DNA from 2 places in the Streptomyces sp. AC602_WCS936 genome. Region 1 is predicted to be linked to the other one. Evidence: riboswitches for the same ligand, from Rfam matches in the RefSeq annotation. Region 1 holds a riboswitch; the other holds the start of a gene.
What was found. Region 1 has a riboswitch for S-adenosylmethionine ahead of KUM03_RS28410 (aminotransferase class V-fold PLP-dependent enzyme). Riboswitches for the same ligand answer to the same signal wherever they lie in the genome.

Region 1 (4,550 bases):
GGTGCTGTGGGAGGCGACCGGGGACCGGATCGGCTTCACCCAGTGGCTGCTGCTCGGGCTGCCGCTGGCGGTGGCCTCCTCCCATCTGGCCGCCGAGACCGTGCTGCTGACGACCACTCGGCGCGCGGACCGCAAGGGCCCGGTGCACATCACCGCCGAGGAGATACAGCGGCACGCCGAGGACCCGGTCACCGGCCCCTGGACGCAGGCGGAGAAGCGCTGCGCCCTGCTGCTGGCCACGGTGGTGGCACTGTGGTGCAGCGAGCCCCTGCACCACGTCCCGCCCGCGGTGGTGGCGCTGATCGGCGCCGTCGTCGCCTCCTCCCCCGCGCTCGGCACCGTACGCCTCAAGGACGCGCTGAAGACCGTGCCGTGGTCGCTGCTGCTGTTCATGGCGGCGACCATGGCGATGGGCGTCGCGCTCGCCGACTCCGGGGCGGCGAAGTGGCTGGTGTCCGGGCTGCCCGCGGACGTGACGCCGGCCGTTTTCCTCGGGGTCGTGGTCGCGGTGAGCACGGCGGCCCACCTGGTCCTCCAGTCCCGCTCGGCCCGCTCCTCCGTCCTGGTGCCGCTGGTGATCGCCGCGGCCGTGGGCGCGGGCGTCAACCCGGTCGCCGCCGCGCTCGCCTCCACCGCCGCGGCCGGCTTCTGCCACACGCTCCCGGCCTCCGCCAAGCCGGTCACGCTCTTCTCCGACATCCCCGGCACCCCCACCTACACCCCGCGCGACCTGCTGCGGCTGTCCGCCGTCCTGGCACCGCTGACCGCCGCGCTCGTGCTGTTCTTCGCCGCCGCGGTCTGGCCGCTGCTCGGCGTACCCGTGACCCGTTAAGGAGCCTCCTGTGCCGAACGTACCGAACGCACCGAACGTCCTGAACCGGGTCGCCGTGGCCCCCAGCGGCTTCAAGGAGTCCCTGTCCGCCCAGGCCGCCGCCGACGCCATCGCGGCGGGCGTCCGCCGGGTGCTGCCGGACGCCGAGATCGACCGCATCCCGCTCGTCGACGGCGGCGAGGGCACCGCCTGCGCGCTGGCCGCCGCGACCGGCGGGCGGCTGGTCGCGCTGGCCGCCACCGGCCCGGTCGGCGAACCGGTCGGCACTCACTTCGCACTGCTCGGCGGCCAGGACACGGCGGTGGTGGAGATGGCGGCCGTCGCGGGCCTGTCCCTGGTCCCCCGCGCCCTGCGCGATCCGGGCGCCACCACCACGTACGGCGTCGGCGAGCTGATCCGCGCCGCGCTCGACACCGGCGTACGGCGCATCCTGATCGGCTGCGGCGACTCGGGTACGTCCGACGGGGGCGCGGGGGCGCTCCAGGCGCTCGGCGCCCGGCTGCTGGACGCGGACGGCTTCGAACTCCCGCACGGCGGACGGGAACTGGTCCGCCTCGCCCGCATCGATCCGGCAGGCCTCGACCCCCGCCTGAAGGACACCGAGCTGCTGGTCGCCTGCAACCCGTTCAACGTGCTGTGCGGGGAGCGGGGCGTGGCGCGGGTGTTCGGCCCGCAGAAGGGGGCGACGCCCGCGCAGGTCGAGGAGTTGTCGGCCGGGCTGGAGAACTGGGCGCGCGTCCTCACCCGCGACCTGGGTGTGATCGGCGCCGACCTGCGCACGGGCCCCGGTACCGGCGCCTCCGGCGGGCTGGGCGCGGGTCTGGCCGCCGTCGGGGCCCGGCTGCTGCCCCGCTTCGACGTCCTCCTCGACCACCTCGACCTGGACGCCCGGCTGGCCCGCGCCGACCTCGTGCTCACCGCCGAGGGCGCCCTCGACCACCAGACGCCGCGCGGCAAGGTCCCGGCCGAGGTGGCCCGGCGTGCCAAGCTGCACGGCCGTCCCGTCCTGGCGCTGGCCGGCACGCTCGGCGAGGGCGCGCACGAGGTGCCCGGGGTGGACGCCTTCCACGGCATCATGCCGGCGCCGATGGCGTTGGCGGACGCGCTGGTGCGCGCCGCGGAACTCCTCACGGACGCCACCGAGCGGGCCCTGCGGATGGTCCTGCTCGGCTCGCGGCTGCCGGGCCGGGCGGCTCAGACCGTGGAGGTCCCGGCGGCGGTGTCGGCGGTGGACGTGTCGGGCACGCAACGGCCGTCCTCGGTGCGGTAGTTCCAGCGGGCGCCGTCGCTCACCAGCTCCTTGACGGCGTCCACGAACCGCTCGACGTGCTCGTCCGGGGTGCCGGCGCCGAAGCTGACGCGGATGGCGTTGAGGGACTTCTCGCCGGGCGCCGCCTCGGGGGCGCCGCACTCGCCCTGCGTCTCGGGGTCGCTGCCGAGCAGGGTGCGCACCAGCGGGTGGGCGCAGAAGAGACCGTCGCGCACGCCGATGCCGTACTCGGCGGAGAGCGCGGCGGCGAAGTGGGAGCTGTTCCAGCCCTCGACGACGAAGGAGAGCACGCCGACGCGGGGGGCGTCGTCGCCGAAGAGGGACAGCACCCGCACCTCGGGCACCTCGGCGAGCCCTTCACGCACCTTCCCGATCAGGTACTCCTCGCGCGCGACCAGTGTGTCGAACCCGGCCTCGGTGAGCGCCTTGCAGGCGGAGGCGATCGCGTAGGCGCCGATGACGTTGGGCGAGCCCGCCTCGTGCCGGGCGGCGCTGTCGTGCCACCGCACGTCCACGCCGCCGTCGGCGCGCCGGGAGACGCTGCGGCTGGCGCCGCCGCCCGCGAGGTACGGCTCCGCCTCGCGCAGCCAGTCGGCGCGGCCGGCCAGCACGCCGGAGCCGAAGGGGGCGTACAGCTTGTGCCCGGAGAAGGCGACCCAGTCCACGTCCAGGTCGGCCACCGAGACGGGGTGGTGCGGGGCGAGCTGGGCGGCGTCGAGCACGATCCGGGCGCCGTGGGCGTGCGCGGCGGCGGCCAGTTCCCGCACCGGCCACAGCTCGCCGGTGACGTTGGAGGCGCCGGTGACGCAGACCAGCGCGGGTCCGTAGGGCTCACGGGCGGCGAGGGCGCGCTCCAGGGTCTCGACGGCCTGCGCCGGGGTGCGCGGGGCGTCGAGGTAGGTCACGTCCGCGTCCCGCCAGGGCAGCAGCGAGGCATGGTGCTCGGTCTCGAAGACGAAGACCCGGCAGCCGGCCGGCAGCGCGGCGGCGAGCAGGTTGAGGGAGTCGGTGGTGGACCGGGTGAAGACCACCTGGTCGGTGTCCCGACAGCCGAGGAACTCGGTGACGGACCTGCGGGCGTTCTCGAACAGGTCGGTCGACAGCTGCGACAGGTACCCGGCCCCGCGGTGCACGCTGCCGTAGTAGGGGGCGTAGGCCGCCACGTCGTCCCAGACCCGCTGGAGGGCGGGCGCGCTGGCGGCGTAGTCGAGCGCGGCGTAGGTGACCTCTCCGCCGGTGACGAGCGGGACGGTGACATCGCGGCCGAGAACGGGCAGCGGGGTGGCGACAGCGGTGGGTACGGACATGGCGGACTCCCGTGAGGACCAGCGCGCAGCAGGGCGCTGTGAAAGAGAAGAAGGTGTGTGCGGAAGCGGGGCTCTGCGGCCCTATCGCATTCGCTGGTTCACGGAAGACTCCCTCGGACGACCCAGGACCCCTGGTTTCGCGAGGGGTCCGCGCTTGCCGTGAACCTTGCTGTCCACGGCCTGGTCTTCACCCGGGGCACCCCGCCACGGACGGAGGGTTGCCGGACAGTCGGCCGGGGCCTCATGACTGTCACTCATGACCTGTCGAAAAACCTATGGGAAGTGATCGGCGCCCCGCAACCCGAGTCCGGATCGCGGGACGCACGTCACACGTCGCACGGAGACGGCGGGCTACGCGTTGGTCGCCGCCACCCAGCGCTCCAGGGCCCTCCTGGCCGCGCCGGAGTCGATCGACTCGGCGGCCCGGTCCATGCCGGCCCGGATCTGGTCGGTGAGCGGGCCGTCGCCGGGCTCCAGGGCCACCAGGGCCGCCGCGGAGTTCAGCAGCACCGCGTCCCGCACGGGGCCCCTCTCGCCGGCCAGCAGGCGGCGGGCGACGTCGGCGTTGTAGGAGGCGTCGGCGCCGCGCAGCGCCTCGACCGGGACCAGTTCGAGGCCGACGTCCCGCGGGTCGAAGGTCTCCTCGGTCACCCGGCCGTCCCGCACGACCCAGACGCGCGAGGTGGCGGTCGTGGTCAGCTCGTCGAGGCCGTCGTCGCCGCGGAAGACCAGGGAGGAGTGCCCGCGTTCGGCGAAGACACCGGCGATGATCGGCGCCATCCGGGCGTGCGCGACGCCGATCGCCTGGGACTTCACGCCCGCCGGGTTGGTCAGCGGGCCCAGGAAGTTGAAGACCGTGCGGATGCCGAGCTGGCCGCGGGCCGCCGCCACGTGGCGCAGCGCGGGGTGGAACTTCACGGCGAAGCAGAAGGTGATGCCGGCCTCCTCGGCGACCTCCGCCACCCGCTTCGGCGTCAGCTCCAGATTGACGCCCAGCTTCTCCAGGACGTCGGAGGCCCCCGACGCCGAGGAGGCGGCCCGGTTGCCGTGCTTGACGACCTTGGCGCCGGTGCCGGCCACCACGATCGCCGACATGGTGGAGATGTTGACGGTCTTCGCGCCGTCGCCGCCGGTGCCGACG
Region 2 (4,550 bases), on a different contig from region 1:
CGACCGCGCCCTCGGCGGCCTCCTCGGCCAGCGCCTCGGCGAACGCCCGGTTGTACTTCTCGTAGGAGGCCCACTTCAGCCGGAACTCCGCGTCGAAGACCGGCTCCAGCGGCGTCTGGTACAGCATGTGGTGCACGAACCACAGCACGGAGTTCGCGATCCCGTTGTACGCGTCCGCGTGCACGTCGGCCGGCACGTCCAGCATCCGCACGCCGTCCTCGCCGACCCCGCGCCGCACCGCCTCGCGGTCGCCGTCGCTCAACGCGGAGCACACCCACAGCGCCCCCGCGTCCGGCCCGATGGCCGACAGTCCGGAGACCAGCCCGCCCCCGCCCCGTTTGGCGTCGAGTGAACCGTCCTTGCGCACCTCGTAAGAGACGGGCCCCCGATTGGAGGCGACCAGCACCTGAGCAGTACCGAAGCTTGCAGCCATACGCCTCAACGTAGCCCGGCCCTCAAAACCTCAAACGTGCCCGGGGATCACTTCGGCGGCGATTCGGTCACGCCGCTTGTGTGGGAGATGTGAACGGGTCGAGGATATGCGGTGCACATTTCAACTTCTTGGGGGGTGGGCCTCGTGCCCGTTCGTATACGCATGCGCAGACTCGCGGCCTCCGCGGCACTGGTCGCGGCCTCCGCGCTGACGCTGGCCGGCTGCGGCGACGGAAGCGCCGGTACGCAGGCGGACGAGCGGCCCGCGACGGCCACCGCCGCACAGAGCCCCAGCCCCACCCCCGAGGCATCCCCCGCCGCACAGTCCCCGACCCCGACCCCGACCCCGACCCCCACGCCCGTCACGCTGCCGGACTTCACCGGCCGCGGCGTCGGGTCGGCCGTCGCCTCCGCCAAGCAGGCCGGTCTCGACTACACCGTCCAGCTCCAGGGCACCGGACGGCAGGCGTCCTCCTGGGGTCCCGGCGAGGAGGTCTGCGAGCAGACCGACGGCCCCGACGGCGTGACGTTCACCGTTCCCCGCGACGGCCGCGACTGCGCCGGGAGCCTGCTGCACACGCCGGAACCGGCCCCCACCCCCGCACCGGAGAAGACGAAGGACACGGGCACCGGGGGCACCGGCGGCGGCACCGGCGCCTGCGAGCTGACCAGCCCCGCCGGCAACTGCTACGCCGACGGCCAGTTCTGCGCCAAGAAGCACCGCGGCCTGAGCACCCACGGCCGCGGCGGCGAGTACCTGACCTGCGAGCCGGACTCCGGCGGCACCTGGCGCTGGTCGGACGGCGTCACCGGCTGAGGCGCCCCGCCCTCACGCCACCCGGCGGGCCGCGTACTCGGCGATCTCCGTCATCGGGGGCCGCTCCTCCGTGTCCACGGAGTACGTGCGCGGCTCGAAGCCGTCGGCGCCCCGCTCGAACTGGGTGAGGGCGGGCCGGACCAGATGGCCGCGGGCCAGCCGGAGCTGGGCGGTGCGGTAGATCGCGGCGGACATCCGGCCCAGCGCCTGGCCGTCCTGGTGCCGGTGCCTGCGGACGCCGACGTCGACCTGCGCGAGGGCGTCCAGCCCCACCAGGTGCAGGGCGTCGACCAGCATCCCCAGCTCGACGCCGTAGCCGACGGGGAAGGGGAGCTGTTCGAGCAGGGAGCGGCGGGCCGCGTACTCGCCGCCGAGCGGCTGGACGAAACCGGCCAGCCGCGGCCAGTGCATGTTGAGCAGCGGGCGGGCCATCAGCTCCGTGACCCGGCCGCCCTGCCCGGGAGCCGCGCCGAGCGGGCGGTCGTACATGGCCTTGACGAGGTGCACGTCCGGGTCGGTGAGCAGCGGGCCCACGATGCCGGAGACGAAGTCGGCGCGGAACTCGCGCAGGTCGGCGTCGACGAAGCAGACGATGTCGCCCCCGGTGACCAGCAGCGAGCGCCACAGCACCTCGCCCTTGCCGGGCACCGCCGGGACGCGCGGCAGGATCGTGTCCCGGTGCACGACCCGCGCGCCCGCCGCCGCGGCCACCTCCGACGTGCGGTCCCGCGACCCGGAGTCCACCACCACCAGCTCGTCGACGAGCGGCACCCGCTCCATCAGTTCCCGGCGGATCACCGAGACGATGTCGCCGACGGTCGCCTCCTCGTCGAGGGCGGGCAGCACCACGCTGACCGACTGCCCGCCGGCGTGCTTGGCGCCCATGAGCTGCTGGATCGGCCGGTCCCGCACGGACCAGGAGCGTGCGCTGAGCCAGCGCTCGACTTCTTCCAGCACGGTCTCCGGCTCCCTCTGTGATCCATCTCGCGGTTCGGACGACTATCTCAACTGTCGTGGCCGTCGGTTACAGTCTTGAACAACGCGGGCGACCATCGCATGCCGGGGTCGCCGCGTGACCAACAACTGAACACCGCTCATCCAGAGGGGCAGAGGGATACGGCCCGATGAAGCCCCGGCAACCCTCCAGTCGGTTCTTGTCACACGGACGTGGCGAGGCTCCCGGCTAGGGAAGGTGCCAAATCCGTCTCACGGCGAGATGCGTCGTGAGGAAGATGAGGAGAAAGGGCCTCGCCTCACATGGCTGTGCAGACTGTCGCAAGCACCACCGACACCTCCGCTTCCACCCCCTCCGCCGCCTCCCCGGTCGACCTCGGTCCCGCCGCGGCGCTCTCCTGCCGCGAGTGCGGTCACCGCGTGCCGCTCGGTCCGCTCTTCGCCTGCGAGGAGTGTTTCGGCCCGCTGGAGATCGCCTACGACTTCTCGGCGTACGACACCGAGGAGCTGCGGAAGCGGATCGAGGCGGGCCCCGCGAACATCTGGCGCTACGCGCCGCTGCTGCCCGTCCCCGCCGACGTGGCGACCAAGCCGAACATCAACCCGGGCTGGACCAAGCTGGTCAAGGCCGACAACCTGGCCCGCGAGCTGGGTGTCGAGGCCGGCAAGCTGTTCGTCAAGGACGACTCCGGCAACCCGACGCACTCCTTCAAGGACCGCGTCGTCGCCCAGGCCCTGGAGGCCGCCCGCGCCTTCGGCTTCACCACCCTCTCCTGCTCCTCCACCGGCAACCTCGCCGGTGCCGTCGGCGCCGCCGCCGCCCGCGCCGGCTTCCGGTCCTGCGTGTTCATCCCGCACGACCTGGAGCAGGGCAAGGTCGTCATGGCCGCCGTCTACGGCGGTGAGCTGGTCGGCATCGAGGGCAACTACGACGACGTCAACCGCTTCTGCTCGGAACTGATCGGCGACCCGGCCGGCGAGGGCTGGGGCTTCGTCAACGTCAACCTGCGCCCGTACTACGCGGAGGGTTCCAAGACCCTCGCGTACGAGATCTGCGAGCAGCTCGGCTGGCAGCTGCCCGACCAGATCGTCGTCCCGATCGCCTCCGGCTCCCAGCTGACGAAGATCGACAAGGGGCTCCAGGAACTGATCAAGCTCGGGCTGGTCGAGGACAAGCCGTACAAGATCTTCGGCGCCCAGGCCGAGGGCTGCTCGCCGGTGTCCACGGCGTACAAGGCCGGGCACGACGTCGTACGCCCGCAGAAGCCGGACACCATCGCCAAGTCGCTGGCCATCGGCAACCCGGCGGACGGGCCGTACGTCCTCGACATCGCGCGCCGCACGGGTGGCGCCGTGGAGGACGTGACCGACGAGCAGGTCGTCGACGCGATCAAGCTGCTCGCCCGCACGGAGGGCATCTTCGCGGAGACCGCCGGCGGTGTGACGGTGGGCGTGACGAAGAAGCTGGTCGAGGACGGCGTACTGGACCCGTCGCTGACCACGGTCGTGCTGAACACGGGGGATGGTCTGAAGACGCTGGATGCGGTGGCGGGTACGGGGTTGACCGCGACGATTCGTCCCAGCCTGGATTCGTTCCGCGAGGCCGGTCTCGTTTGAGGGACCACTCCACCGTTTTCGTCTGCGGGCCGGTGGGGGCTGGTCGCGCAGTTCCCCGCGCCCCTGGACAATCACCTGACCGGAGGTTTTGAAGTGAGCGTCACCGTTCGTATCCCGACCATCCTGCGCACCTACACGGGTGGGCAGGCCGAGGTCAGCGCCGACGGCGCGAACCTCGGGGAGGTCATCGCCGATCTGGAGAAGAACCACACCGGCATCGCCGCCCGCGTCCTGGACGACCAGGGCAAGCTGCGCCGCTTCGTCAACGTGTACGTCAACGACGACGACGTGCGTTTCGAGCAGGGCCTCGAGACCGCCACGCCGGACGGCGCGGGCGTCTCCATCATCCCGGCGGTCGCCGGCGGCTGACACGCCTCGTAGTGTCCATTGCCCCCTCCGTGAGAGAAGCGGAGGGGGCAATTCCATGTGATTGAGCGCGGTAGAGTTGGGGAACGCGCTCCCGATCGAAAGATCCGGAGCCCTGAATTCCTGCTTTGCGCCCGACAAGATGCAGCCAAAATGCAGGCGCATTTCGCGGCTTTTGCTCCTTTTGTGACACCCGACTTGACCCGAATTCAGGCGAAAGCTCGCCATATTGCGGACCGGGTGCGTCCAGATTTCTCGTCCGATTGACCTGTTGCAGACGGCAGTTGGACAGATACATTCAGCCGCGGTCGACGCGTTCCGGCGCACGCCCCCAGTCGTGGGGGGTGAGGTCTGACCCGGGTCC

Region 2: another riboswitch for S-adenosylmethionine. It lies ahead of thrC (threonine synthase); the one in region 1 lies ahead of KUM03_RS28410 (aminotransferase class V-fold PLP-dependent enzyme).

What each region holds. Positions count from the first base shown of each region.
Region 1 covers NZ_JAGMUF010000090.1:673,864-678,413, reverse strand. The annotation lists gene KUM03_RS28420 (SLC13 family permease) at 1-832, shown strand, start outside; gene KUM03_RS28415 (glycerate kinase) at 843-2,102, shown strand; gene KUM03_RS28410 (aminotransferase class V-fold PLP-dependent enzyme) at 2,027-3,409, opposite strand; SAM riboswitch class IV at 3,555-3,671, opposite strand; gene trpD (anthranilate phosphoribosyltransferase) at 3,761-4,550, opposite strand, start outside.
Region 2 covers NZ_JAGMUF010000016.1:23,212-27,761, forward strand. The annotation lists gene KUM03_RS07235 (trehalose-6-phosphate synthase) at 1-433, opposite strand, end outside; gene KUM03_RS07240 (hypothetical protein) at 596-1,249, shown strand; gene KUM03_RS07245 (glucosyl-3-phosphoglycerate synthase) at 1,262-2,206, opposite strand; SAM riboswitch class I at 2,341-2,488, shown strand; gene thrC (threonine synthase) at 2,507-3,820, shown strand; gene KUM03_RS07255 (MoaD/ThiS family protein) at 3,914-4,189, shown strand.